DNA from 3 places in the Micromonospora sp. NPDC002575 genome. Region 2 is predicted to be linked to each of the others. Evidence: riboswitches for the same ligand, from Rfam matches in the RefSeq annotation. Region 2 holds a riboswitch; each other region holds the start of a gene.

Region 1 (9,743 bases), on a different contig from region 2:
ACATCCGCCGGCTGAGGGAGTTGCTGCGTGCTGCTGACTGAGGCCCGCTTCTTCGGCGTCGGCGACGTCCGGCTGCTCCGGTCCGAAGCGACGCCGCCGGGGCCGCTGGAGGTGGCGATCGCGCCCCTCGCGGTCGGCGTCTGCGGCACCGACAGCCACATCGTGGCCGGCAGCTTCGCCGCCGCGCCGCAGGTCGTGCTCGGCCACGAGGTGTGCGGCCGGATCACCGAGGTCGGTGCGGCGGTCGACGGGCTCACCGTCGGTGACCTGGTCACCGTCGAACCCCACGACTACTGCACCCGGTGCACGTACTGCCGCCTCGGCCAGGAGCACCTCTGCGACGCCAAGCGGGGGTACGGCGTGAAACTCGACGGCGGCATGACCGAGCGGATGGTGGTGCCGGCCCGGATCGCGTACCGGCTGCCGGCCGCGACGCCGCCGTGGATCGGGGCGATGACCGAGCCGCTCGCCTGCTGCCTGCACGGCATGGACCAGCTCGACCCGCGGTCCGGGCTGCCGGTCCTCATCTTCGGCGCCGGGCCGGCCGGTGCCATGATGGTGGCTCTCGCCAGGGCCCGCGGGCTCGCGCCGGTCGTGGTGCTGGACCCGCGCGCCGACCGGCGGGCGGCAGCCCTGCGCATGGGCGCCGACGCCGCGCTCGACCCGGCGTCGCTGGACGAGGCCGTCGCGCTGACCGACGGGCTCGGCTTCCCGCACGTGATCGACGCCGTCGGCTCCGGCCGGATCCTCGAATCGGCCATCACCGTGTCGTCGCGGGGCGGCCGGATCCTCGTCTTCGGGGTGGCCCGGCCCGACGACGAGGCGCGGGTACGCCCCAACGACATCTTCGCCCGGGAGCTGACGCTCGTCGGCGCGGTGATCAACCCGTACACCCATCACCGCGCCGTGCAGCTGCTGCCGTCCCTCGGCCTGGACCGCCTGCGTCCGGCGTTCTACGGCCTGGACCAGCTGCCCGAGGCCCTGGAGGCGCAGCGTGCGGGCACAGCCGACAAGGTGTTCGTCGCCCCGCACGGCATTCCCGCCGCACGGGGCGCCGCCGGCCCGAGTCCGGACTCCGCCTCGGCTCGACCGCGCCCACCGAATGCGCCTTAGGCTGGAGGCATGTTCCGCGACGAGGATCTTGCCCTGCTCGCCCGGCCGCTGTACGCCTTCCTCACCGTGGCGCCCCGTGGGGACCGCTGGCCGGCGCCGCGCCCGGTGTGGTTCGAGATCACCGATGACGGTGACCTCCAGATGTTCTCGCTGCCCGACGCGCCGAAGCTGAAGCGTCTCCGTGAGCGGCCCCGGGCCTCCGTGGTCGTGGCCGCGCCGACCGGTGAGCCCGAGCACTGGGTGTCGGTGGAGGGCCCGGTCACGCTGCACGACGACGGCGGCGTGGAGTTGGCGACCCGGCTCGCCGGGCGGTACTACGACATGAGCGACCCGAAGCGCCAGAGCCTGGTCGACGAGTGGCGCAGCGGGGGAGTGGTGCGCATCGTGCTGCGTCCCGAGCGGGTGAACCGCTTCTCGATGTGACGGTCCGCGCCGCCGAATTCGGTGGCTCGCGCCCGGCTGGGTCGGCGACGATCGGCGGATGTCCGTACCCCTGCGTCAGATCCGCGCTCGATACTCAGCCGACACCATCACCGTCTACCAGGCGTACCCTCCGCAGATCGCGGAGCCGGCGGTGGCGGCGGGCCGTTTCGTGGCCCCGTTCAAACGGGAACGGATGACGTGGATCAAGCCGTCGTTCCTGTGGATGATGTACCGCTGCGGCTGGGCCACCAAGGAGGGCCAGGAACGGGTGCTCGCCGTGGACCTGCGCCGCGAGGGATTCGAGTGGGCGCTGGAGCGGGCCTGCCTGAGTCACCACGACCCGGATCTGTACCCCGACCGGGCGGCCTGGTCGCGGCAGCTCAAGGCCAGTCCGGTGCGGGTGCAGTGGGATCCGGAACGATCCCTGCGCCTGGCGGCACTGCCGCACCGGTCGTTGCAGGTGGGTCTCTCCGGCCCGGCCGTCGCCGGGTACGTCGACGAGTGGGTGGTGGCCATCCGCGACGTCACCTCCGACGTGCGGCAGATCCGGGACCTGGTGCGCAGCGGTGACGACCGGGCCGCCGCCGCCCGGTTGCCGGTCGAGCAGGTGTATCCGCTGCCCGAGCGGATCGCCGCCGTCGTCAACGCCACCGGCTAGCCGGGGTTCCGCTGTTGACTCTCCAGCGGCTTGAGACGTCGGGGTGGTGGCCATGGACGAGTGGTTGTCGATCGGGGATGTGGCCCGGCGTACGGGTCTGAGTGTCAGCGCCATCCGGTTCTATGCCGACGAGGGCATCGTCGCGCCGGCCGGGTACTCCGGTGCCGGGTACCGGTGCTACGACGCGCGGGGCGTGGCGGCTCTCGAACTGGTCCGCACGCTGTGGGACCTGGGCGTCGACCACCTGCGGCCGTGGCGGCCCCGCCTGCCGGAGGACCCCACCGGCACCCCGCCATCCCGGCCGGTTCCGCCACCGCCCGGCGTGCCGCCGGCGTCCGGCGCGGCCCAGGCGGGTTGTCCGAGCCCCAGCACCACAGCGGCGGCCAGTCCGGCCGCGCCGATGTGAGTCCCCTCATCGAACCTCCAGACCAGACCATCAGGACGTACGAGAAGGATCCGGGCCAGCTACGAGATTCCTGTTAGGACGGGTGCCAGGTCTCGCGGGCGAAGCCTGTTGTAGTGCAAAACCGCATGTCGCCACGGGCGGAGGTGCCGCAGCAGGTGGATGCGGTTGGCACGGGGCGCGCCGTAGGAGGTCGGCGGCCCCGTGCCAGCCGCGGGTGACCGTTTCGGTCACCTGCTTACCGCGTTGGCCGGCAGGGCCAACATGAGGTGTCAGGCACGCGTGCCGCGGCGGCGGCGCGCCAACACGAGGACCGTGCCGGCCGCGACGGTGAGCACGCCGGCGGCGGCCAGGCCGATCGGTCCGGATCCGCGGTTGGCGCCGGTGACGGGCAGCTTGGACTTAGTCGGTGTGGGCTTGGCGGTAGGCGAGCCCGTCGCCGTCGGTGTCGGTGTCGGCTGGCCGGTCGGTGACCCCGTCGCCGTCGGCGTCGGGGTGGGCTGGCCGGTCGGTGACCCCGTCGGGGTGGGTGTGGGGGTGGGGGTGCCGCTCGCGGCGCAGGTGTGGGTCAGGACGAAGAAGTCCGCCTGCCCGCTGATCGTCGCCGTGGCGCCGGTCAGCGTCCACCCGGCGGGTAGCCGAATCCACGCCTTGCTGGTGCCGAGGTCGTTGACGATCTCGCCGCCGTCGGTGGGGATGGTGACGGTCACGGTGCCCTGCGGGGTGGAGAAGGTCGCGGTGACCGACTCGAACACCCCGGAGGTGTCCGGGTTGCCGGGCAGGTTGAACACCCACACGTCCTCATTCGGATAGGGTCCGCCGCCGAGGTTCGGGTCGCAGTCCTGGGTGAACGCGGCAGCGGTAGTGGGCACGTTGCCCGGGTTGATGTCGATCGTGGCCTGCGCTGCCGCCGGCACGCTCCATGCCATCAGCAGCCCTGTGGCCATCGCGGCGACCGCCGCGTACTGGCGCATCATCTTTCTCACTTTCACAACCCCCGTCAGATTCCGAAGACGAACACGAGCGATGATAGGTCGCATTTGGGGGTAGATGACTGTTTTCGGCAGATTGGGGCGATTGGGGTGGTTGGGCCGGGTGCGGAGCGGACCACCGGCAGGGCAAGTTCGGGCGGGTCGAGGCGCGGGGCGTATGACCTTTTTGCGACGTTTGATGCTGGAGTTGCTAATAATGTACGAGTGATAGGTCTGAGTCGCCCCCGCCGCTTGTTGCGAGCATCCTCGATCCTCGGCTTGCTCCTCCTTGCTCCTCCGGCCGGTCTGGTGACCTCGGCGCCTGCCGCGCAGGCGGCCACTCCGTGTACCGCCACCCTGTGCGTCCTCGACCCCTCGGCAAAGGACGCCCTGCGCGCTCAACCAGGCACCATCAGCGTCACCGGGGCGATCTTGGTCAACTCCACGAGCAGCGAAGCGGCGCTGGCCAGCGGCGAATCGGGCACCGCGCTGATCAGCGCCACCACCACCATCGGCGGTCCGGCCGCCCCCGCCGGCTTCGCAGCCAAGAACACCGGCGCGTTCAGCCCGGCACCGGTCAACCAGCCCGCCGGCACCGATCCCTATGCCAGCCTGCCCCTCTGCCCCGGCGACGCCGCCTGCCCCGCCACGCCGACCCCACCCTTTGCCAACGTCACCCTGACCACCGGCTCGCGGACCATCAACCCTGGGGTGTACGACACCATCACTGTCAGCGGCGGCGCGCGTCTCACCCTCGCTGCTGGCACCTTCGTCGTGACCGGCGGCGTCACGGTGACCGGCACGGGCAGTCAGCTGACCGGCAGCGGCGTCGCGATCTATCTCGGCTGTTCCACGTATCCCACGCCCTGCGGCCCGACGGTCAGCGGCGCGGCATTCACCGCCGACGCGGGTGCATCGGTCGCCCTCACCGCGCCGACCACCGGCGACTACGCTGGCCTGTCCCTGATCGCCGATCGCAGCAACAAGGCAACCATCCGGATATCGGGCTCCTCCTCGGCCACCGCCGCAGGCGTCTACGCCGCCGCCGTGCGGCTGACGGTCAGTGTCTCTACGGCGACCTTTACCAGGGTGGTGGTCGGCACCGCCGAGACCACCGGCAGCCAGTCGGCCCGGCTCACGGCGGCGCCGCCGCCCGGATCCCTCTCCATCACCGTGCCTGCCACCGCCAGCATTGGCAGCGGCAGTCCGGGCGTCACCGTCAGCCGCAGCATCGGCGCGGTGACGGTGACCGACCAACGTGCGCTTTCGCCCGCCGCCTGGACGGCCACCGTGTCGATCACCGACTTCACTGGCACTTCCGGCTTCACCGTCACGAAGGGCAACGCCTCCTACTGGTCCGGGCCGGCCACCGCCACCACCGGCAGCGGTACCTTCACCCCGGGGCAGGCCACGGCCGCCCAGGCCCAGCCCCTCAGCCAGACGCAAACCGCGTTCAGTCTGCGTGGTGGCTCGGGGACGAACTCCGCCACCTGGCGTCCCACCCTGGTGATCACCGTCCCGCTGTCGGCGGTGGCCGGCACCTACACCGCGATCCTGACCCACTCGGTCGCCTGACCGGGTGTCGGGTAACCGGATGGTTGCTTCTGGTTGGTTGGCTTCGTCGTTGAGGCGTCACCGTTTGTCCGATTCACGTAGTTATGGGGCTCCTGCGGCTTTTTCTGGTTATCGTGCATCTGTGACTGCCCGCCGCGTTCCCACGCGGCGGACCGGGGATATCGGGAGATGAGGTTGCAGCATGCGCAGAGTTCTACTGTTCACCACGGCCGCAGTGGCGGTGGTGGGTCTGTCCGCCGCACCGGCCTTTGCAGCGGCGTCGGACAGCACAACGGTCACCTTCACGGTGAACACGGGGGCCTTGACCATCGATACGCCCGGTGCGGCGAACCTCGGTAGCGGCTCGCCCGGCGGGACGATCACCGGCGCCCTCGGCCAGGTCACGGTGACGGACCAGCGGGCCGCAGCCAACGCCAGCTGGACAGCCAGCGTGACGTCCACCGACTTCACCACCGGCTCCGGGAGCACCGGGCAGGTCATCCCGGCGTCAGACGTGAGCTACTGGTCCGGGCCGGCGATCGCGACCACCGGCACCGGAACCTTCACCCCCGGCCAGCCCACCAGCGCCAGCGCGCAACCGCTGAGCAACACCTCACCGCTGACCGCCTTCACCCACAGCGGTGGCACCGGCGACAACTCGGCGACCTGGAACCCGAACCTGATCGTCGACGTGCCCCTGTCTGCCGCGGGGGGGCTCTACACCGGGACGGTGACCCATTCGGTGGCCTGACTACCCGGGCCGGCTGGCTGCCCTGGCCCTGCTGTGCATCGCTGGCTTGGGCGGACCCGCCCAGGCCAGCGAGCCCGCAACGGACCCGGACGCGGGAAGCATCGGCATCCAACTGCTGGAGGCGCCGGCCAACCGACGGGAAGACCCCCGCGCGCGGCGGTACATCGTCGACCACCTGCCACCCGGCGCCACCATCCACCGTCAGGTGCTCGTCAAGAACGACTCCGACAACCCGCAACACATCGAGGTCTACCCCGCCGCCGCGAGCATCAGCAAGGGCGAGTTCCAGTTCGGCGAAGGCAGGGAAACCAACGAGCTCACCTCCTGGGTGTCCCTCGACCGCCCCGCCGTCGACCTGAAGCCCCACACGGACGCACGGGTGCGGGTGACCATCACCGTGCCCCCGGACGCGTCACGCGGCGAACGGTACGGAGTGATCTGGGCGCAGGTCACGCCGAAACCAGACCCGAACGTCACCGTCCGCCAGGTCCGCCGCGTGGGCATCCGGATGTACCTCGACATCGGCCCCGGCGGGGAGCCTCCCTCCGACTTCACCATCGGCGAAATGACCCCGGCCCGCGACAACGACGGCATACCCACCCTCGGCATCACCGTGCGCAACACCGGCGAGCGCGCCCTGGACATCACCGGCTCCGCCAACCTGTCCGACGGCCCCGCCGGCATGCACACCGGACCGTTCAACGTCGCACAGGGCGCCACCCTGGCGCCCGGCACCTCCGGCACCGTCACCATCCGCTTCCCTCGAGACCTGCCGAACGGCCCATGGAAGGCGGAGGTGCACCTGCAAAGCGGCCTGGTGAGGAAGACCGCAGCCAGCCAGGTCACCTTCCCCCCGCCCGGGCAGGTCGGTGCATCCAGCCGAGCGTTCAAGGCAAACCCGTGGCTGCTCGCCGGGATACCGCTGGGAGTGGGACTCGTGATCACCGCCGGACTGATCATGATCGTCCGACCGCGCCACAGGGCCGCCGTTGCCCGCCTGGTACGGCAGCGGCCGTTTGGGATCGTGGCTGGGCGTTGGCGCTGAGTCGTGGTGGCGCCAGAGAAACCGTGAACCATTCTCCAGCCGGGCACGTGAACGAGGTGTACGCACATACGCCAGGCAACTGGCAACCAGGCGGGAGTGGAACAGCATGGCCAAGAATGTTCAGAATCGGCGACGGGCAAAGATTGTCGGCCTGCTCGCCGTTGCTGCCACGGTGGGGACGCTCGCGTCCGCGAGCCCGGCCCTCGCGGCCACTGGCGCGACGGGGGTGTGCAGCAAGGGCAACTACAGCTCGTACCTCGAGTTTCCGTATCGCGGCGGCCTGACCACGTACGTTGCGCCGCCGGGCGGCTGCTCCACGGTTCACTTCGGCAAGTACAGCAGCGAGCCGGTGAACGTCTACGGCTACAAGAACGGCGCCACGGTCTACCTCGGCACCCGGAACATCAACGACCTGAAGAAGAGCGTGTTCAGGACGTATGGCAGCATTCCTGGATCGCCGTACTTCACCCTGTCGGGATCCTGACCTGTCATAGGAGCGCCGAGGTGAGGCGGAACCGCCTCACCTCGGCGTGAGCCTTTTCCCCGAAGGCCGGAAGCGAACCCTGCTTCTCTGACCTGCGGCTGCAGAAATTGCGTATGAGCACTCATGCCGAGCATGGCATCGAGGATGGAGGTAACGGGAGCCGGCCGTGAACGCGGGCTAAAGGGCGACCCTGTCACCTTTCCTGACGTCCGATTGTTGGCCGAGCCGCATCCGAGCCGGCCAGCACCCGGGTGAGACGTTCGCACAAGCTGTCGGTCGGGTCGGCCTCCGCGACGATCGCCTCGATGCACGCCAGTCGGGCCCGGGCTTGACGCACCTCGTGCCGCGCCAACGCCGATCGCTTCTGGACACCTAGGATAGACAGCAGTGCTGGTTCGCCGTGACGTTCGAGCGTCGCGGCGTCGTAAGAGGGAACCCGGTGCGAGACCGGGACTGCCCCGCAGCGGTGAGTGGGAACGACCGCCGTCATCAAGCACTGGACCGCGAGGTCTGGGAAGCGACGGCCAGTAGGCGACCGAACAGGTCATGCCCACGAGTCCGAAGACCTGCCCGCACTGCGTACACCGGCCGGTGTGCGCCGCTGACGGTCTCTCGGGAAGGCCGGGGCGGAAGCCGGCGCATCCCTGCGCCTCTTCCCTCCCGCCCTCGCGCGAGTCCTCGGACGCTTCGAGGGAAGGACCCATGAGCACCACATTCGGTCAGAGCACCGTGCTCGGCTATCCACGTATCGGTGGGAACCGTGAACTGAAGAAGGCCGTGGAAGCCTACTGGGCGGGCCGCATCGACGCCGCGGAGTTGGAGAGCGCCTCGGTCGCGCTGCGCGCCGGGGTCTGGCGGACGCTGCGCGACGCCCGCCTGGACGCGATCCCGTCGAACACGTTCTCCTACTACGATCACGTCCTCGACACGGCGGTGGCCGTCGGCGCGGTCCCACGACGCTTCGCCCGGCTCGGCCTGTCGGGGCTCGACACCTACTTCGCCATGGCCCGCGGCGTCGACGCCGAACCGGCGCTGGAGCTGACGAAGTGGTTCGACACCAACTACCACTACCTGGTCCCGGAGATCGGACCCGACACCGTGTTCGCCGCGAACCCCGACAAGGCGTTGCGTGAGTACGGAGAAGCCCGCGCGCTGGGTATCGAGAGCCGACCGGTGCTGGTCGGGCCCGCCACGTTCCTGCTGCTGGCCAAGACCTCCACGCCAGGTGCCGGGGCATTCGATCGGATGACCGAACTCGTCGACGTGTACGCCGACATTCTCCGTGCCCTCGCCGCCGCCGGTGTCACGTGGGTTCAGCTCGACGAACCCGCCTACGTGGCCGACCGCACCACGGCCGAGACCGAGGCGCTACGCGATGCCTACACGCGGTTGTGCTCCGTGCGGCAGCGGCCGAGGATCTTCGTCGCCACCTACTTCGGGGAACTCGGTGACGCGCTGCCCGCGCTGCTGGACACGCCGGTCGAGGCGCTCGGCCTGGACCTCGTTGCCGGGCCCGGCAACCTGCGACGTCTCGCCGGGGCCGGCCCACTGCACGGCAAGACGATCGTCGCCGGACTGGTCGACGGCCGTAACGTCTGGCGCACCGACCTGCGGGCGGCGATAACGACCGGTGCGGTGGTCACCGGGCTCGCCGACCACGTCGCCGTGTCCGCCTCCTGTTCCCTGCTGCACGTGCCGGTGGACCTCGCCGCCGAGGCGACGCTCGATCCGCGGCTGCGCCGGCGGTTGGCCTTCGCCCGGCAGAAGGTCGACGAGGTCGTCCTGCTCGGCCGAGCCCTGCGCGACGGCGCCACGTCGCTGCCCGAACCGCTGCCGTCCGCCCCAGCGGCGTGGCGCGACGACACCGTACGGGACAGGCTCGCCGCGCTGCGCCCTGGCGACAGGCAACGGGGTGACTACCGGCAGCGGGCGGCGGCCCAGCAGGCCCGGATGCCGCTGCCGCCGCTGCCCACCACGACCATCGGCTCGTTCCCGCAGACCGCCGAGCTGCGTGCGGCCCGCGCCGCACACCGGTCCGGCCGGCTCGACGACGCCGGCTACATCCAGCGGATGCGCGCCGAGGTCGAGCACGTCGTCCGGCTCCAGGAGCGGCTGGGCCTCGACGTGCTCGTGCATGGCGAGCCGGAACGCAACGACATGGTCCAGTACTTCGGCGAGCAACTGACCGGTTTCGCCACTACCGAGCACGGCTGGGTGCAGTCGTACGGCTCCCGCTGTGTCCGTCCGCCGATCATCTACGGCGACGTGGCCCGCAAGGCTCCCATGACGGTCGCCTGGTCTTCCTACGCGCAGTCGTTGACCGATCGGCCGGTCAAGGGCA
Region 2 (9,743 bases):
ATCCGGCGGCGGACCGGGTCGCCGCGGGTCGCCGCGAAGATCGCCCAGCGGCACGCCGTGCCGTTGTACGAGGCCGCGCGCACCGGATACCCGGAGCGGATGCGGGCCTGGAACCGGGCGCACCCGGAGCGCCGGTTGCGCTGACCCGCCGGGCGGCGCACCGGCCCGCCGCCCGGCGTCGCTCAGCGCACGCGCGAGGCGATGGCCCGCGCGCAGTCGAGAGACTCGGCGCGGCTGGTGTCGACCTCGACGTCGTAGCGGACCCCCTCGTGCACGGTCTCGGCCTGTGCCGCCGCCATCCCGATCACCCGGTCGCCCCGGGCGACCTCCCGGCCCGCCGCGACCGCCGAGGGGCACCGCACCCCGGCCCACAGCACCTCGACGTCGGCCAGGTAGCCGCCGAGGCGCTCCTGGGAGGCGCCGCCACCGAGGAAGACCTCGTCCAGGATGATCCGTGCCCCGGCGCCCGCCATCGCGGCGATGCCGACCAGCCAGGCGTGCTGCACGGCGAGGAAGTCCTCGCCGACGTCGACCTCGCCCCGCTGGCCGAACGTCAGCCCGGACGGGGAGCCCAGCATGGCCGGCGGCAGCCGGTCGATCAGGTCGTCCACGCCGAAACTGATCCACGGGTGCGGCAGGATGCGCTGGAGGCACCGGACGATCGCGGACTTGCCCGAACTGGAGCCGCCGTTGAGCACGATGACCTGCGTCGCCACCTGATCGGATGCCTTTCGCGCGATTCCCGTCCCGCGCCAGCGGGAGATGATCGGAATCAGCCTAACCAGCCCGAGGGCCGGCCGGCAGGAAAGGGTGCGCGAAACGACCCCCAGCCATCGGCGTACGACATTTGCCCTCACCGCATCCGATTCCCGATGCAATTGTCGTTCATCGATGTGGTTCGGGGCTGTGGGCGGCCGGTGGTCCGGCGTTGACCGGCGGCGGTCGGGTGTGGCAGCATTCGCGGCCTGACGGCAGTGAAGGAAGCCGGTGCGATTCCGGCGCGGTCCCGCCACTGTCACCGGGGAGCGATCCCCCCTCGTGAGTCACGACCGTGTGTCTGCGGTTGGAAGGCCGGGGGTGAGCGTCGATCCGGGAGCCAGGATACTTCGGCCGTCGGAGCGACCCCAGGGCGTGGACACCCGAGGAGGACCCGATGACGCACGGCGTCTCGCACATCGACGACCATCGTCGCCGCCTGCTGGCGCGCGACAGCCTGCCCGCGCCCCGTCGCCGCACCTGAGCCCGCGCACCGCGTACCGCGTCATGCTGCGTCCCCGGCGCTCCGGCCGCCGCCGGTGAGCCGGCCGCAGGCCCGCCGCACCCGCTGAACCCGCGCCCATGCCTGCCCGCAGGCGGCCCACCCGCCGCCCCGTGCGTCACTCTCCGGAGCCTTCCGTGCGCATCCTGCTGCTGTCCACCGCCGACACCGACCTGCTCGCCGCCCGGGCCAGCGGCGTCGGCTACCGGCTGGCCAACCCCGCCCGCGTCGCCGCCGACGCCGTGCCGGCGCTGCTCGACGGCGTCGACCTCGCCGTCGTACGGCTGCTCGGCGGCCGGCAGGCGTGGCCGGACGGCCTCGCGGCCGTGCTCGGCTCCGGGGTGCCCACGGTCGTCCTCGGCGGCGAGGCGGTCCCCGACGCCGAGCTGATGGCCGCGTCCACCGTGGCCTCCGGGGTGGCCACCGAAGCGCTGGCGTACCTGGTCGAGGGCGGTCCGGGCAACCTCGCCGAGCTGGCCCGGTTCCTCTCCGACACGGTGCTGCTCACCGGCGAGGGCTTCGCCCCGCCCGCGCCCACCCCCGGGCACGGCGTCCACGGCGAGCGCCCGCACAAGCCCGAGCGGCCGACCGTCGGGATCGTCTTCTACCGGGCGCACGCCCTCGCCGGGAACACCGCCTTCGTCGACGCCCTCGCCGACGCGGTCGACGCCGCCGGGGCGAACCCCCTGCCGATCTTCTGCGGCTCGCTGCGCGGGCTCGCCCCCGGCGACGGGCCGCTGGAGCTGTTCGCCCGCTGCGACGCCCTCGTCGTCACCGTGCTGGCCGCCGGCGGGACGGTGGCCGCCGACGCCTCCGGCGGGGGCGACGACGACGCCTGGGACGTCGGCGCGCTCGCCGCCCTCGACGTGCCGATCGTGCAGGCGCTCTGCCTCACCAGCACCCGCGAGCAGTGGGCCGGCAGCGACGCCGGGCTGTCCCCGCTGGACGCCGCCATGCAGGTGGCCATCCCCGAGTTCGACGGCCGGATCGTCACCGTGCCGTTCTCGTTCAAGCGGATCGACGCCGACGGGCTGTCGGTCTACGAGCCCGACCCCGAGCGGGCCGCCCGGGTCGCCGGGATCGCCGCGCGCCAGGCCCGGCTGCGGCACGTGCCCCACGCCGACAAGCGGCTGGCGATCGTGCTCAGCTCCTATCCGACGAAGCACTCCCGGGTCGGCAACGCCGTCGGCCTGGACACCCCGGCCTCGGCGGTGCGGCTGCTCGCCGCGCTCGCCGACGCCGGCTACCACCTCGGCGGCCGGCCCGTGCCCGACGACGGGGACGCGCTCATCCACGCCCTGATCGCCGCCGGCGGCCACGACGTGGAGTGGCTCACCCCCGCGCAGCTCGCCGCCGCCGACGCCCGGGTGCCGCAGGCGAGCTACCGGCGCTGGTTCGACGCGCTCCCGGCCGCGCTGCGCGAACGGATCCGCGAGCACTGGGGCGAGCCGCCCGGCGAGCTGTACGTCGACGACGGCCACGTCGTGCTCGCCGGCCTGCGGCTGGGCAACGTGCTGCTGGCGATCCAGCCGCCGCGCGGGTTCGGCGAGAACCCGATCGCCATCTACCACGACCCCGACCTGCCGCCCAGCCACCACTACCTCGCCGCGTACCGCTGGCTGGCCGCGCCCGAGGCCGACGGCGGGTTCGGCGCGGACGCCGTGGTGCACCTCGGCAAGCACGGCACCCTGGAATGGCTGCCCGGCAAGGGCCTCGGCCTGGCCGCCGACTGCGCCCCCGACGCCGTCCTGGGCGACCTGCCGCTGGTGTACCCGTTCATCGTCAACGATCCCGGCGAGGGCACCCAGGCCAAGCGTCGCGCCCACGCCGTCGTCGTCGACCACCTCGTGCCGCCGATGGCCCGCGCCGAGACGTACGGCGACCTGGCGAAGCTCGAACAGCTCCTCGACGAGTACGCCACCGTGCAGGCCCTCGACCCGGCGAAGGTCCCGACGGTGCGGGCCCAGATCTGGGACCTGGTGCGCGCCGCCGAGCTGCACCACGACCTGCACACCGCCGACATGCCCGCCGCCGACGACTTCGACGACTTCGTGCTGCACCTCGACGGGTACCTGTGCGAGGTCAAGGACGTGCAGATCCGCGACGGCCTGCACGTCCTCGGCGGCGCGCCCACCGGCGAGGCGCGGGTCAACCTGGTCCTCGCCGTGCTGCGCGCGCCCCAGGTGTGGGGCGGGGCGCGTGCCCTGCCCGGCCTGCGGCAGGCGCTCGCCGCCGCGTACGGCCTCGACGAGGCCGCCCTGCTCGCCGAGCCGGGACGGCGCATCGCCGTGCCGGCGGCGCTGACCGCCGTCGCGGACGGCCCCGCCGGCACCGCCGCCGACGCCGTCGACCTGATCGAGGGGCTGGCCCGCCGCCTCGTCGTCGGCATGGAGACCGTCGGCTGGGCCGCCGACGCGGGCGACGACAGCGCCGTCGCCGCCACCGTCGACGCCGTCGTCGCGGAGGTCACCGGCGGGCCCGTGCCCGACGCGGCCGACGTGCTGCGCTTCGCCGCCCGCGAGGTGGCGCCCCGGCTGGCGCGCACCACCGACGAGGTCGACCGGGTGCTCGCCGCGCTCGACGGGCGGTTCGTGCCGCCCGGCCCGTCCGGCTCGCCCACCCGGGGCCTGGTCAACGTGCTGCCCACCGGCCGCAACTTCTACTCCGTCGACCCGAAGGCCATCCCCAGCCGCAACGCCTGGGACGTCGGGGTGGCCCTCGCGGACTCGCTGCTGGCCCGGCACCTCGCCGACACCGGCGCCTATCCCCGCTCGGTGGGGCTCACCGTCTGGGGCACCAGCGCCATGCGCACCCAGGGCGACGACGTCGCCGAGGTGCTCGCCCTGCTCGGCTGCCGCCCGACCTGGGACGACCGGTCCCGCCGGGTTACCGGGGTCGAGGTGGTGCCGCTGGCCGAGCTGGGCCGGCCCCGCGTCGACGTCACCGTCCGCATCTCCGGCTTCTTCCGCGACGCGTTCCCGCACGTCGTCGCGCTGATCGACGACGCGGTGCGCCGGGTCGCCGCCCTCGCCGAGCCGGCCGAGCAGAACTACGTCGCCGCGCACGTCGCCGCCGACCTCGCCGAGCACGGCGACGAGCGCCGGGCCACCGCCCGCGTCTTCGGCTCCAAACCGGGGGCGTACGGGGCGGGGCTGCTGCCGCTGATCGACGCCCGCAACTGGCGCAGCGACGCCGACCTCGCCGAGGTGTACGCCGTCTGGGGCGGCTACGCGTACGGCCCCGGCCTGGACGGGCGGGAGGCCCGCGCCGACATGGAACGCTCCTTCGCCCGCATCGCCGTGGCGGTGAAGAACCAGGACACCCGGGAGCACGACATCGTCGACTCCGACGACTACTTCCAGTACCACGGCGGGATGGTGGCGATGGTGCGCCACCTCACCGGCGTCGCCCCCGCCGCGTACGTGGGGGACTCGGCGATGCCGCACGACGTGCGCACCCGCACCCTGGGTGAGGAGACCCGGCGGGTGTTCCGGGCCCGCGTGGTGAACCCGAAGTGGATCGCCGCGATGCGCCGGCACGGCTACAAGGGCGCGTTCGAGCTGGCCGCCACCGTGGACTACCTGTTCGGCTACGACGCCACCGCCGGCGTCGTCGACGACTGGATGTACGAGCGCCTCGCCGCCGAGTACGTCTTCGACGACACCACCCGGGCGTTCCTGGAGCAGTCCAACCCGTGGGCGCTGCGCGGCATCACCGAGCGGCTCCTGGAGGCCGCCGACCGGGGGATGTGGGCGGCCCCGCAGCCGGCCACCCTCGACCGGCTGCGCGAGACGTACCTGGCCAGCGAGGGCGACCTGGAGGACCGGCAATGAGCGTCTTCCCCTTCTCCGCCGTGCTCGGCATGGCCGACATGCGCCTCGCGCTGCTGCTCAACGCCGTCTGCCCGGCCATCGGCGGGGTCCTCGTGCGGGGCGAGAAGGGCACCGCGAAGTCCACCGCCGTGCGGGCCCTGGCCGCCCTGCTTCCGCCCGTCGACCAGGTCGCCGGCTGCCGGTTCGCCTGCGACCCGGCGACGCCGGACCCGTCCTGCCCCGACGGCCCGCACCCGGCCGCCTCCGAGGGCCCGTCGCCGGCGGAGCCGGCGGACCCGGGCCGCGCCGCCGCGCCCGTCGAGCGTCGCCCGGCCCGCCTGGTCGAGCTGCCCGTGGGGGCCGCCGAGGACCGGGTGGTCGGCTCGCTGGACCTGGAGCGGGCGCTCGCCGAGGGGGTACGCGCCTTCGAGCCCGGCCTGCTCGCCGCCGCCCACCGGGGCGTGCTCTACGTCGACGAGGTCAACCTGCTGCACGACCACCTCGTCGACCTGCTCCTCGACGCCGCCGCGATGGGCCGCAACCACGTCGAGCGGGAGGGCGTGTCGGTCAGCCACGCGTCCCGGTTCCTGCTGGTGGGCACGATGAACCCGGAGGAGGGGGAGCTGCGCCCGCAACTGCTGGACCGGTTCGGGCTGACCGTGGAGGTGGCCGCCAGCCGCGACCCGGCCGTGCGGGTGGAGGTGGTGCGCCGCCGGCTCGCCGCCGACGCCGACCCGGCCGGGTTCGCCGCCCGCTGGGCCGACGCCGACGCCCAGGTGGCCCGGCGGGTCGCCGCCGCCCGGGACCGGCTCGGCCGGGTGCTGCTGCCCGACGCCGCGCTGCGCCAGATCGCCGAGGTGTGCGCCGCGTTCGACGTGGACGGGATGCGCGCCGACATCGTCACCGCCCGCGCCGCGATGGCGCACGCCGCCTGGCAGGACCGGACGGTGGTGACCGCCGAGGACGTCCGCGTCGCCGCTCGGCTCGCCCTGCCGCACCGCCGCCGCCGCGACCCGTTCGACGCCCCGGGGCTGGACGAGGACCGCCTCGACGAGGCGCTGCGGCGAGCCGCCGACGAGCACCCCGACGACGACCCGCCCGCCCCCGACGGCGACGGCGGCGGCCCGGACGGCGGTGGCGGTCCCCACGGTGATGGCGGTCCCCACGGTGGCGGTGGTCCCCACGGCGGCGGTGGTCCCGACGGGGGCGGCCCGGCGGGAGGCGACGACCCGGGGAACGGGCCGGCGGCTGGCGGCCCGGCGAGCGAGCGGCAGGACGGCGACGGCTCCGGCGACGGCACGGCGGGGCCGACCGCCGACGCCCGGGGCCCCGGGGAGCGCGCCCGGCCCGGGGACCAGCCCGCAGCTCCGCCCGGGGAGCAGGGCGGCGGCGGACGGCAGCGGGTGGCCGTACCCCGCACGGGGTTGACGGCCCGGCTGCTCACCGCGCCCGGCGTCGGCGACGGGGTGCCCGGCCGGCGGTCGCGGGCCCGCACCGGCCGGGGCCGCACCACCGGGGCGCGGACCCCGCGCGCCGGCCGGCCCGGCCCGCTGCACCTGCCGGCGACGATCCGCGCCGCCGCCGGGCACCAGGTGGCCCGGGGCCGGGTCGGCGGCCCGCTGCGGCTGCGCCCGGCCGACCTGCGCGAGGCGGTCCGCGAGGGGCGTGAGGGCAACCTCGTGCTGTTCGTCGTCGACGCCAGCGGCTCGATGGGGGCGCGGGAGCGGATGTCGACCGTGAAGGGCGCCGTGCTCGCCCTGCTCACCGACGCCTACCAGCGGCGGGACAAGGTGGCCGTGGTCGCCTTCCGGGGGGCCGGGGCGCGGACCCTGCTCCCGGCGACCTCGTCGGTGCTGGCCGCGTCCGCCCGCCTCGCCGAGCTGCCCACCGGCGGGCGCACCCCGCTCGCGGAGGGCCTCCTCGCCGCCGCCGAGCTGCTGCGGGTGGAGCGGCTGCGCGACCCGCGGCGGCGTCCCCTGGTGCTGGTGCTCACCGACGGCCGGGCCACCGCCGGGCCCCGCCCGCTGGAGCGGGCCGACCGCGCGGCGGCGGTGCTCGCCGCCACCGGCGCGCCGTGCGTGGTCGTCGACTGCGAGTCCGGCCCCGTCCGCCTGCACCTGGCCCGCCGCCTGGCCGCCCACCTGAACGCCCCCCACCGCCCCCTCACCACCCTCACCGCCCCCACCCCCACCCCCGGCGATCTTGCACTTCGGGCCCGGACGAAAGGGGCGAACCAGGTGCAGGCGGGGGCCGCAACCGCAAGATCGCGGAATGCCGGCAGGACGAGCCGGCAGGACAGGAGTGTGCGCTGATGCCGCAGGGTAGGCCGGAACGGGTGCCCGACGACGGGCTGACCACGCGGCAGCGGCGGCACCGGCCGCTGCTGATCGTCCACACCGGTCAGATGAAGGGCAAGTCGACCGCCGCGTTCGGGCTGGCCCTGCGCGCCTGGACCGCCGGGCTGCCGATCGGGGTGTTCCAGTTCGTCAAGAGCGCCAAGTGGCGGGTCGGGGAGGAGAACGCCTTCCGCGCCCTCGGCGAGGTGCACGGGCGCACCGGCCAGGGCGCGCCGGTCGCCTGGCACAAGATGGGCGAGGGCTGGTCGTGGATCCAGCGCGGCGGCGAGGCCGACCACGCCGCCGACGCCCTGGAGGGCTGGCGGCAGATCCAGCGCGACCTGGCCGCGCAGCGCTACGGCCTCTACGTGCTCGACGAGTTCACGTACCCGATGAAGTGGGGCTGGGTCGACGTCGACGAGGTCGTGGCGACCCTCGCGGACCGGCCCGGCTTCCAGCACGTCGTGATCACCGGCCGCGACGCCGACCCGCGCCTGGTCGCCGCCGCCGACCTGGTCGCCGAGCTGACCAAGGTCAAGCACCCGATGGACGCCGGCCAGAAGGGCCAGAAGGGCATCGAATGGTGAGCACCTCGTGGGCGCTGCCCCGGGTGGTGGTCGCCGCCCCGGCCAGCGGGCACGGCAAGACGACCGTGGCGACCGGCCTGCTCGGCGCGCTGCGCCGCCGCGGCCTGACCGTCAGCCCGCACAAGGTGGGCCCCGACTACATCGACCCCGGCTACCACGCGCTGGCCGCCGGCCGGCCCGGCCGCAACCTCGACCCGTGGCTGGTCGGGCCGGAGCGCGTCGCGCCGCTGCTGCGCCACGGCGCGAGCGTCCCCACGCCCGCCGACGTCGCCGTGATCGAGGGGGTGATGGGCCTGCACGACGGCGCGGTCGGCCGCCGGGGGTACGCCTCCACGGCCCACGTCGCCACCCTCGTCGACGCCCCCGTGCTGCTGGTGCTCGACACCACCGCCCAGGGCCGCTCCGCCGCCGCCCTGGTGCTGGGCATGCGCGCCTTCGACGAGCGGGTGCGCGTCGGCGGGGTCATCCTCAACCGGGTCGGCTCGCCCCGGCACGAGAGGCTGCTGCGCGACGCCCTCGACGAGGTGGGCGTGCCGGTGCTCGGGGCGGTCAGCCGCTCCGCGGAGGTCGCCGCCCCGTCGCGGCACCTCGGCCTCGTGCCGGTCGCCGAGCGGGCGCCGGAGTCCCTCGCGGTCGTGGCCGCCCTCGCCGACCTGGTCGCCGCCACCGTCGACCTCGACGCGGTGCTCGACCTGGCCCGCGGCGCCCCGCCCCTGACCGCCCCCGCCTGGGACCCGGTAGCCGCCGTCGGCGGCCCGGCCGGCACCGGCGGCCCGACGGTCGCGGTGGCCGCCGGGGCGGCGTTCACCTTCTCGTACGCCGAGACCGCCGAACTCCTCGCGGCGGCCGGCGCGACCGTGGCCCCGTTCGACCCGCTGCGCGACCCCGGCCTGCCGGCCGGGACCCGGGCGGTGGTGATCGGCGGCGGCTTCCCGGAGGCGCACGCCGACGCGCTCGCCGGCAACGCGGCGCTGCGCGCCGAGCTGGCCGCGTTCGACGGGCCCGTCGTCGCCGAATGCGCCGGCCTGCTCTACCTGGGCCGCTCCCTCGACGGCGCGCCGATGTGCGGGCGGCTGGACCTGACCGCCCGGATGACCGGCCGGCTCACCCTCGGCTACCGGGAGGCGGTGGCCGCCGCCGACTCCCCGGTGGCCCGGGCCGGCGAGCGGGTACGCGGCCACGAGTTCCACCGCACCGTCACCGACCCCGGCCACGGCGACACCCCGGCGTGGCGCTTCGACGACGCGGAACACGGCTTCGTCGACGGCCGGGTGCACGCCTCCTACCTGCACGTCCACTGGGCCGGCCAGCCGCACGCCGCCCGCCGCCTCGTGCAGGCGTGCCGGTGACCGCCCCGGCGTCGCGGCCCGGCGGGCCCACGTTGACCGGCGTCGGGGTCGGGCCGGGCGACCCCGAGCTGCTGACCGTGAAGGCCGTGCGGGTGCTGCGCGAGGCCGACGTGGTGTTCGTCCCGGTGCTGGCCGAGCGCTCCGACGCCCCGGCCGGCCCCGACGGGACCGGGACCGGCCCGGGGGCGGCGGGCTGCGGCGGGCGGGCCGAGGCGACCGTCCGGTCGTACGTGGACGGTGGCCGGGTGCGACGGCTGCCGTTCGCCCTCGACGACCGGGGCGGCGTCACCGCCCGTCGCCGGGCCGCCTGGGACGCCGCCGCCCGCGCCGTGACCGCCGCGTTCGACGCCGGGGCGGCCCGGGTCGCGTTCGCCACCATCGGCGACCCGAACGTCTACTCC
Region 3 (9,743 bases), on a different contig from region 2:
CTGCAACTCCATGAACGCGAACGGGTTGCGGCTGTGGTACATGGGCTCGATGCCGAGCCTGGCCAGCCGCCGGTCGGCCACGTGCTGGAGGTACTCGCGCATGTCGGCCAGCGACAGCCCGGACACGCCCTGCTCCAGCAGGTCGGCGGCGAACTGCGCCTCGCACTCCACGGCCTCGGCCAGCATCCGCCGCACCTGCCGCGCCAGCTCCGCGTCGAACAGCTCCGGCTCCTCGGCGCGCACGGTGTCCACCACGTCAAAGGCGAACTCCATGTGCATCGACTCGTCGCGGAACACCCAGTTGGTGCCGGAGGCCAGCCCGTGCAGCAGCCCCCGGGAACGCAGGAAGTAGACGTAGGCGAAGGCGCCGTAGAAGAACAGCCCCTCGATGCAGGCGGCGAAGCAGATGAGGTTGAGCAGGAACGCCCGCCGGTCCTCGCGCGTCCGCAGCTCCCGCAGCGCGTGGATCGAGTTGATCCAGGTGAAGCAGAACTCGGCCTTGCGGGCGATCGACGGGATGTTCTCCACCGCCGCGAACGCGGCGAACCGTTCCCGCTCGTCCGGCACGTAGGTGTCCAGCAGGTTCAGGTAGAACTGGACGTGCACCGCCTCCTCGAACAGCTGCCGGGACAGGTAGAGCCGGCCCTCCGGGGAGTTGATGTGCTGGTAGAGGTTGAGCACGAGGTTGTTGGCGACGATGGTGTCGCCGGTGGCGAAGAACGCGACCAGCCGGGACACCAGGTGCTGCTCCGCCGGGGAGAGCCGGGCGAGGTCGGCGAGGTCGGAGTGCAGGTCGACCTCCTCGACGGTCCAGGTGTTCCTGATCGCGTCCTTGAACCGGTCGAAGAACCGCGGGTAGCGCATCGGCCGCAGGGTCAGGTCCATCCCGGGGTCGAGCAGCAGGGACCGCTCGCCGGCGGCGGGGTGGGGTTCGGAAACGGTGGTCACTGGCACGCCTCGCAGCTCTCGGGGTTCTCCAGGGAGCAGGCCAGCGCCTCGTCGGCGCTCACCGCGACGACCGGCCCGGTGGCCGGGGCGACCGCGACGGTGGCCTGCTGGATCCGGGTCGCGGGACGCGACCGCAGGTAGTAGGTGGTCTTGAGCCCGGACTTCCAGGCGTACAGGTACATCGAGGAGAGCTTGCCGATGGTCGGCGCGCTCAGGAACAGGTTGAGCGACTGCGACTGGTCGACGTACGGGGCGCGGGCGGCGGCCAGGTCGATCAGCGCGCGTTGCGGCAGCTCCCACGCCGTGCGGAACAGGCTCCGCACCGCCTCGGGCAGCTCGGTGAGGCCCTGCACCGAGCCCTCGTCCCGCTTGATCCGCTCGCGGACCGCCGGGGTCCACAGCCCGCGCGCCTTCAGCTCACGGACCAGGTACGTGTTGACCTGGAGGAACTCGCCGGACATGGTCTCGCGCTTGAACAGGTTGGACACCTGCGGCTCGATGCACTCGTAGCAGCCGGCGATCGAGGCGATGGTGGCGGTCGGCGCGATCGCGACCAGCAGCGAGTTGCGCAGGCCGTGCGCGGCGATCCGCCCGCGCAGCGCGGCCCACCGCGACGCCTGGGTGACCCGCGCGCCCCACAGGTCCGGGTGCAGCTCGCCCTTGGCGGCCCGGGTCTGCGGGTACGCCGGGTGCGGGCCGAAGCGCTCGGCGAGCCCGGCGGAGGTCTCCAGCGCGGTCAGGAAGATCTCCTCCTGCACCCGGGCCGACAGCTCGCGCGCCTCGGGCGAGTCGAACGGCAGGCGCAGGGTGAACAGCGCGTCCTGCCAGCCCATCAGCCCGAGCCCGACGGGCCGCCAGCGCGGGTTCGACGCCGCCGCCTGCGCCGCCGGGTAGTAGTTGATGTCGATCACCCGGTCGAGGAACACCACCGCCGTGCGGACCGTGGCGCGCAGCCGCTCCCAGTCGACGCCGCCGGCGTCGACGTGCGCGCCCAGGTTGACCGAGCCGAGGTTGCACACCGCCGTCTCGTCGTCGTCGTTGACCTCCAGGATCTCGGTGCACAGGTTCGACAGGTGGACCACGTTGCCCGGCTCGCCGGTCTGGTTGGACAGCCGGTTGCTCGCGTCCTTGAACGTCATCCACCCGTTGCCGGTCTGCGCGAGCGTGCGCATCATCCGCCCGTACAGGTCGCGGGCCCGGACGGTGCGGACGGCCTTCTTCTCCGCCGCCCGGTACGCGGAGTCGAACGCCTCGCCGTAGAGGTCGGGCAGCTCGGGGGCGTCGGACGGGTCGATCAGCGACCAGTCGCCGTCGGCCTCGACCCGGCGCATGAACTCGTCGGGGATCCAGTTGGCCAGGTTCAGGTTGTGGGTACGCCGGGACTCCTCGCCGGTGTTGTCCCGCAGCTCCAGGAACTCCTCGACGTCCGGGTGCCACGGCTCCAGGTAGACACAGGCCGCGCCCTTGCGCCGCCCGCCCTGGTTGACCGCCGCCACCCCGGCGTCGAGCGTCTTGAGGAACGGCACGATCCCGTTCGAGCGCCCGTTGGTGCCCCGGATCAGCGCGCCCCGGCCCCGCACCCGCGACCAGGAGATGCCGATGCCGCCGGAGAACTTCGACAGCTTCGCCACCTGGTGGTAACGCTCGTAGATCGAGTCGAGCTCGTCGCGCGGCGAGTCGACCAGGAAGCACGACGACATCTGGGTGTGCCGGGTGCCGGAGTTGAACAGCGTCGGCGAGCTCGGCAGGTACGCCAGGCTGGACATCAGCCGGTAGAAGTCGACCGCCTCCCCCGCCGTCTGCGACAGCCCGCAGGCCACCCGCAGCAGCCAGTACTGCGGCGTCTCCACCACCAGCCGGGTCCGCGGGTGCCGCAGCAGGTAACGGTCCGCGACCGTGCGCAGGCCGAAGTACTCGAACCGCAGGTCACCGGCCGGGTCGACGGCGTCGTCCAGCTCGCGGGCGTGCGCGGCCACGAACGCGGCCGTGTCGTCGCCGATCAGGCCGAGGCCGTGGGCGTACCGGATGGACTGGCTGAAGCTGTCGACCTCCTGCCCGCGGACCTCCTCGGCCACGTACGCGGCCAGCAGCCGGGCCGCCAGCTTCGAGTACTGCGGCTCCTCGCCGATCAGCTCCGCGGCCGTCTGGATCGACAGCTTGTCCAGCTCGGCGGTGGTCGCCCCGTCGTACAGGCCGCTGATCGTCCTCGTCGCCACCCGCAACGGATCGACCTCGTCCAGGTCGGCGACCCAGCGCTCGACCGCCTTGACGATCTTGTTGACGTCCACCGGCTCGGTGTCGCCGTCTCGCTTCCGCACCTGCATGACGTGCCGGCGTTGCTCCGGCCCCGCCAGCTCCCGCGTCCCGCTCATGTTCGTCCTCCTGACGCCCGTCCCCGAGGTCGAGGGCGCGCGGGAGGACGCCGCCGGCCACCCGCGGTGGCACACTTCGCCGCCGCTGCCGGCTGATGGCGTCGGCCGTCCCACGCGGCCTTCGACCGCCGCACGCGTCGCGTGCGGCACGCTGGCAGGTCTTCGGACTCGCGGGCGTCGTGCTCGATGCCTACTGGCCGTCGCTTCCCAGGCCCGGCCGGGCCCAGTGCTTCGTTGACGGCGGTCGTTCCCACTCACCGCTGCGGGGCAGCCCCGGACTCACACCGGGTTCCCTCTTGCCTCGACCACCGTGGACCGATGGCCGAACCAGCTACGGGTGACACCATATATGGGCACAAGGCGAAGATGGCAACACCAGATGATGGGTCGGGCGAGTCGCCGCGCAGCGTAACTCCACACTCGCGCCAGGTGAGCGGCAAAGCGAGCCGCGGGCGGCCGGGAAGGCGAAATGGACCGGCAGGGCGTGAAGGAGTTCGGCGACGCGTTCTTCGCCGGCATGCCCGACCTGCGACACCCCCTCGTCGAGCTGGTCGCGGACGGCGACCTCGTGGCGCTGCCGGACCGGCTGACCATCATGCGACAGATCGGCGCCCTGCCGTCGTAGCCGGACGCCAGCCGCCGGGGCGGCACCTAAGTCGCCCGCCCCGGCGGCGGCCGGATCGGGAAGTCGAATGACAGATGTGACTCCCCCGGCCACCGCACAGCATTGGTGCGGCAACCACTCGAACGGGCGACAGGAGCATTCACGCCATGCAGACGATCCTCATCACCGGCGCCTCCTCCGGATACGGGCGGGAGACCGCCCGGCACTTTCTCGCGCAGGGGTGGAACGTCATCGCCACCATGCGGACGCCGCGCGCGGACGTCCTGCCCGAGTCGGACCGGCTCCGCGTCCTGGAGCTCGACGTGACCAGGCCCGACACGATCACCGCCGCGTTCGCCGCGGCGGGGCCCATCGACGCCCTGGTCAACAACGCCGGCATCGGGCTGATCGGCGTCTTCGAGGGCACGCCCATGGCCCGGGTCCGGGAGATCTTCGAGACCAACACCTTCGGGGTGATGGCGACCACCCAGGCGGTGCTGCCGCAGTTCCGCGAGCGCGGGTCCGGCGTCGTGGTCAACGTGACCTCCAGCGTGGTGCTCGGCCACATGCCGCTCTCGGCCGTCTACAAGGCCAGCAAGATGGCCATCGAGGGGTTCACCGCGTCCCTCGCCCTGGAGCTCGCGGAGTTCGGCGTGCGGGCCAGGACCGTCGAGCCGGGCGCCTGCCTGACGACGAACTTCGCCGCCGGTGCCACGAACAACATCGACGTCACCACCTCGCTGGAGGGGTTGGTCCCGGCGCCCTACGAGCCCTTCGCGAAGAAGGCCCTCGGCGGCTTCGTCAACCAGGACCTGTTCACCCGGGAGAGCGATGTCGCCGAGACGGTGTGGCGGGCCGTCCACGACACCACCGGCCAGCTGCGCTTCCCCGCCGGCCCCGACGCCCTCTGGCTCGACCAGGCGAGGTGATCGACCGGACCGCGCGGTGCGGCGCGGTCCGCCGGTCCGGCCCCGCGCGTGCGGGGCCGGACCGCCGCGCCACATCGTCACCAACACGTCGGCCGGCATTCCTGACGTCATTCCCGGCAGCCGTGCCGCCCGAGTGATTGGACCGCCCTGTGACCTGCCTGGCCAACGACACCGACACCGACACCGACATCCGCATCCGTGAGCTGCTCGCCGCGCACGGCACGCCACTGACCCGGTTCGTCCACGGCCTGACCAACAGCCACCGGCAGACCGCCGAGGACGTCATCCAGGAGACCCTGCTGCGGGCGTGGCGTCACCTCGACTCGCTGCCGCCCGACAGCGACGGCCGAAGGCGACGCTGGCTGTTCACCGTCGCCCGGCGGCTCGTCATCGACGAGGCCCGACGGCGGCAGGCCCGCCCGGTCGAAGTCGCCACGCAGACGGACCAGGAGTGCGGCGCGACCGGCGACGACACCGCCGACACCGCGATCGCGAACCAGGCGCTGCGGGACGCGGTCGGCCGGCTCAGCGCCGGCCACCGCCGCGTGCTGCACGAGGTCTACTTCCGCGACCGCACGGCCCACGAGATCGCCGCCGACCTGGGCGTCCCGGTCGGCACCGTGCGCTCCCGCGTCTACTACGCGCTGCGCGCCCTCCGCGCCGCGGTGGCCGAAGGCTGACCCGGGGACGGCCGGCGCCGACCCCCGGCGGCGGGGTCACGGACGGCGGGCCGGCCCGCAGGGTGCGCGGGCCGGCCCGGATCCGGGTGGCGGCCGGCTAGGAGGTCCTCAGGCTCCACTGCTGGTTCGCGCCGCCGTTGCACGACCACAGGACGATCTTCGTGCCGTTGGCGGTGGCGGCGCCGCTGGCGTCCAGGCAGAGCCCCGACGCGACGCCCGTGATGGTGCCGTTGGCGTTGACGTTCCACTGCTGGTTGCTGCCGCCGTTGCAGTCCCAGATCACGACCGTGGTGCCGTTGCTGGTGCCCTGGCCGTAGGCGTCCAGGCACTTGTTGCCGTACACCTGGAGCTGGCGGCTCGACGTGTAGGTCCACCGCTGGTTGCTGCCGCCGCCGCAGTCGAAGAGCTGCACCTGCGTGCCGTTGGTCGTCGTCGAGTTCGGCACGTCCACGCAGCGGTTGGACTGCGCGCCGACGATGGCGCCCTGCTGGCCGTTCCCGCCGTTGGCCGGGGGCGGCGGCGCCACCACGGCCGGCGCGGCCGACACGACGGTGGCGCGGTCCAGCGCGACGGGGCCGTTGCCGACGACCCGTACCCGCACGACGTGCTGCCCCTGGGTGAGGGCCCCGCTGTTGAAGAGCGCCACGTTGCCGCGGCGGGCGGACGCCTGGAAGCTGACCGTCTGCTCCGGGCCGCCGTCGACCGACACGGCGGCCGAGCCGTGCGACGGGTCCTGCACTCCAAACAGCACCACGCGGTTGCCGGTGACGGTGAGGGTGGCCGTGTCGCCGGCCGTGCCGCTGCGGGTGTAGTCCTTGCTGAAGGTCTGGTTGTCCCCGACGGCCTGCCAGCTCCCCGCGTAGGTGAAGCTCTGCCGGTCGTTGACGTCGACCGGGAAGCCGAACGTGTACGCGCCGCTGGTCGGCACGGTCGGGTCGGTGAACGCGGTCGTGTTCACGGTGACGCTCGCCGACGTCAGGCCCGGCGCGGACGCCGTCAGCGTCACCGCGCCGGTCTGGCCCAGCGCGCTCTTGACGTACACCGCGCCGGTGCCGGCCTCCAGGGCCAACGGGCTCTCCCCCACGACCGCCCCGGGCCCGGTGACGCTGAACGACACGGGGGCGCTGTTGGTGGGCACCACCTGGTTGTTGCTGTCCAGGGCCCTGACCACGACGCGGGTCATGTCCCCGCCGTCGGCCTTGATCGCGGAGTCGTCGGCCGTCAGCGTCAGCCGGGTCGCCGCGCCGGGGGTGTGCCGGGTGTCGGTGGCCACGACCTGTCCGCCGATCCAGCAGTCCGCCCGCAGTTGCCCGCTGCTCACGGTGATCCCGGTGAACTGGAACATCGGGTGCGGCAGGCTCGTGTACGCGTTGGGGTTGACGCGCCCGCGGGACGCGCCGTTGACGAACAGCTCGACCTGCTGGCAGTTGCCGCCGACAAGGACGGTGCCGCTGGAGACGCCGGGCGTCCACTGGCTGGCGATCGACACGTACGGCCCGTACAGCGCGGGGTCGCGCTGCGAGGCGTACGCGGCGGCGGCGATCTTCGGGATCCGGAAGATGTCCGAGACGCCGTGGTAGCAGGTGTAGTCCTGGCAGGACGGCGGGGTGACGAACGTGGTGTTGTAGTCGAACGCCGCCCAGCCCAGCGCCCCGGCCATGTTGGACCTGCCGGCGGCGGTGTTCTGCACGTTCAGGTGCACCTTCATCGTGTTGACCTGCGTCTGCTCCGGGTCCCACGACTTGTGCGGGGAGGTGTGCCCGACCGCCTCGGTGACCAGCCACGGCAGCACGGTCGGGGCCTCCGCGGTGCCCGAGAAGTCGTTGTAGGTGTAGACGTCCTCCAGCAGCTCGCTGCCCTTGAAGTTGCGCACGCCGCCCGTGGGACGCGACGGGTCGAGCTGCCGGGCCAGGTTGTTGGTGCGGGTGTAGAAGTTGTGGTTGTCGCCGGACTCGTTGATCCGCACCCCCCACAGCACGATCGACGGGTGGTTGCGGTCGCGCATCACCATCTCGCGGACGTTCTCCACCGCGATGTCCTGCCAGGCGGTGTTGCCGATGTGCTGCCAGCCGGGGATCTCCTCCATGACCAGCAGGCCGATCTCGTCGGCGCGGTCGAGGAACTCCGGGTCCTGCGGGTAGTGCGAGGTCCGCACGATGTTCGCGCCGAGCTCGTACTTGATGATGTCGGCGTCCTTGGCCTGGAGGCGGTTGGGCGCGGCCCGGCCGATGTAGGGGTAGGACTCGTGCCGGTTGAGCCCGCGCAGCTTCAACGCCTGGCCGTTGATGGAGAACTTGCCGTCGCTCTTGTTGAACTGGATGGTCCGGATGCCGAGCCGGGTCTTGTGCTCGTCCACGTAGGTGGCGCCGTCGCGCACCTGCGTGTAGACGGTGTAGAGGTACGGGCGGTCCGGGTGCCAGGTGGTGGGGTTGGCGATCGTGCTGGTGTTGTAGGCGAACTCGGCGGCCGACTGCGCGCCGATGGTCTGGGTGGCCGTGCCGGTGGCCACGACGTTGTTGGTGGCGTCGACGACCTGGGTGACGACGGTGACCGACCGGGACTGTGCGCTGTCGTTGCGCACCCGGGTCCTGGCGTTGACGGTGGTGGTGTTGGGGGTGGTCAGGTACGTCCAGTCCACGTGCACCGGGTCGGTGACGATCATGTTGACGTCGCGGACGATCCCGCCCCAGACGTAGTAGTCGATCGCGCCGCCCTCCGGCGGGATGTCGTTGCGGGTCATGGAGTCGACCTTCACCGCGATCACGTTGTCGGCGCCGCCGATGTTCAGGTACGGCGTGATGTCGTACGTGAAGGAGGTGTATGCGCCCTTGTGCTGGCCGACGAAGGTGCCGTTGACGTAGACGTCGGCGACCTTCGCGACGCCCTGGAACTCGACGGCGATCCGGCGGCCGGAGTACTGGGCGGGCAGCGTGAAGTGGCGGCGGTACCACGAGGCGGGCGCCTCGAAGTCACCCTTGGGGAAGCCCTTGTGCGGATGGGTCCGGAAGTAGGGCAGCGTCACGGGGACGAAGCCGCTCTCGTCCAGCCCCACGGCCTGCCCGGCGCCGCCGGGCACGTCGCCGGAGAACAGCCAGTGGGTGTTGAAGTTGAGCACGGACCGGTTGGACCCCTGCGGAACGTAGGGGGCGGCGGACGCCGGTCCCGGCGGCCCGATCAGCACGAGCGCGGCGGCGGTGACCAGCGCCGTGAGGGCAGCGGCTAGCTTTCGCATTGTCCTCCCCATTTCTCGGGAATGCGGGTTGAAGAGCCGGGCCATCCGGGCACCAGCGCCCGGCACCGGAGTCGACATCGGTGTTCCTCACCCCCGCGTGGCCGCCAGCACCGACTGACCGGGGACGGCCAGCTTGACGACGCCCGTCCGGGTGCAGGCGGGGCTGCTGCGGCACGTGCCCTCCCCCGCCTGGCGGAGGGTGACGGGAGCATGGCCAACGTAATTCGTATGACATCTGATGTCAATATCGCTACATGGGAGTACATCGATGAATGGGGCGGCTCGTCCTGCGGTCCGGACGGGCGGGCCGTACGGTCGGTCCAGGCGCGGTCGCGCCGGCTGCCACGCCGTCCAGACGTGAACGCATGTCGATCGGAGGACCCCGATGAGCCTGATCACGACAGTCGCCGCCGGCCTGGCCGCGACCGCGCTGGGCAGCACGCTGCTCGGCACCCCGGCCGCCACGCTGGCCGTCGACGGTCACTGCAAGGCCCAGTTCGGCATCGGCCAGTGGCGCGACTTCGGCTGCACCGCGTCGGCCACCGGCGGCGCCGGCGACTACCGCTACACGTGGCAGCCGCTGACGCCGTTCACGGGCCTCTACGCCGACCAGGGCCCGGCGAGCAGCGGATACTGTTCGGCGTACGCCGACGTCATCGTGCGGGTGACGGTCGCCAGCGGCGCCGAGACCGCCAGCGCCGACATCCGGTTCCCCTGCTTCTGAGGGGCGCCCGGATCACCGGCCGAGCCGGGCCAGCCCGGCGGCGAGCAGGGCCGGGCACGGCAGCGTCCACCGCCTCGAAACCGGAGCCGACGGTCATCCCCTCCGCGCTCACGGGCAGCTTGTAGTAGCCCAGCGCCTCGCAGGAGGTCAGATGAATGAGGCCGCGGGACGTACCGGCGGCGTAGCCAGGAGGCGTCTCCACCGTCCGACCGGCCCGGCCGCCCTTCGTCGCCGGCCTGTCCGGCCGGGCATCA

What was found. A riboswitch is a leader RNA that binds a small molecule or an ion and turns the genes downstream of it on or off. The one in region 2 is predicted to bind cobalamin.
Region 1: linked by a shared signal. The riboswitch ahead of metE (5-methyltetrahydropteroyltriglutamate--homocysteine S-methyltransferase) and the one ahead of cobN (cobaltochelatase subunit CobN) in region 2 are both predicted to bind cobalamin.
Region 3: linked by a shared signal. The riboswitch ahead of ACFYWL_RS14830 (ribonucleoside-diphosphate reductase subunit alpha) and the one ahead of cobN (cobaltochelatase subunit CobN) in region 2 are both predicted to bind cobalamin.

The regions. Positions count from the first base shown of each region.
Region 1 covers NZ_JBIARA010000020.1:90,131-99,873, reverse strand. The annotation lists gene ACFYWL_RS25500 (GntR family transcriptional regulator) at 1-41, shown strand, start outside; gene ACFYWL_RS25495 (alcohol dehydrogenase catalytic domain-containing protein) at 28-1,113, shown strand; gene ACFYWL_RS25490 (pyridoxamine 5'-phosphate oxidase family protein) at 1,123-1,536, shown strand; gene ACFYWL_RS25485 (DUF4291 domain-containing protein) at 1,595-2,194, shown strand; gene ACFYWL_RS25480 (MerR family transcriptional regulator) at 2,247-2,600, shown strand; gene ACFYWL_RS25475 (LPXTG cell wall anchor domain-containing protein) at 2,870-3,583, opposite strand; gene ACFYWL_RS25470 (hypothetical protein) at 3,848-5,143, shown strand; gene ACFYWL_RS25465 (hypothetical protein) at 5,358-5,873, shown strand; gene ACFYWL_RS25460 (hypothetical protein) at 5,920-6,918, shown strand; gene ACFYWL_RS25455 (hypothetical protein) at 7,025-7,402, shown strand; cobalamin riboswitch at 7,777-7,991, shown strand; gene metE (5-methyltetrahydropteroyltriglutamate--homocysteine S-methyltransferase) at 8,105-9,743, shown strand, end outside.
Region 2 covers NZ_JBIARA010000013.1:109,629-119,371, reverse strand. The annotation lists gene ACFYWL_RS20205 (hypothetical protein) at 1-144, shown strand, start outside; gene cpt (chloramphenicol phosphotransferase CPT) at 183-716, opposite strand; cobalamin riboswitch at 978-1,107, shown strand; gene cobN (cobaltochelatase subunit CobN) at 1,396-5,091, shown strand; gene ACFYWL_RS20190 (VWA domain-containing protein) at 5,088-7,382, shown strand; gene cobO (cob(I)yrinic acid a,c-diamide adenosyltransferase) at 7,382-7,993, shown strand; gene ACFYWL_RS20180 (cobyrinate a,c-diamide synthase) at 7,987-9,342, shown strand; gene cobI (precorrin-2 C(20)-methyltransferase) at 9,339-9,743, shown strand, end outside.
Region 3 covers NZ_JBIARA010000008.1:134,249-143,991, forward strand. The annotation lists gene ACFYWL_RS14825 (ribonucleotide-diphosphate reductase subunit beta) at 1-948, opposite strand, end outside; gene ACFYWL_RS14830 (ribonucleoside-diphosphate reductase subunit alpha) at 945-3,320, opposite strand; cobalamin riboswitch at 3,456-3,667, opposite strand; gene ACFYWL_RS14835 (hypothetical protein) at 3,790-3,945, shown strand; gene ACFYWL_RS14840 (SDR family oxidoreductase) at 4,092-4,853, shown strand; gene ACFYWL_RS14845 (sigma-70 family RNA polymerase sigma factor) at 5,003-5,533, shown strand; gene ACFYWL_RS14850 (glycoside hydrolase family 2 TIM barrel-domain containing protein) at 5,631-8,765, opposite strand; gene ACFYWL_RS14855 (hypothetical protein) at 9,151-9,489, shown strand.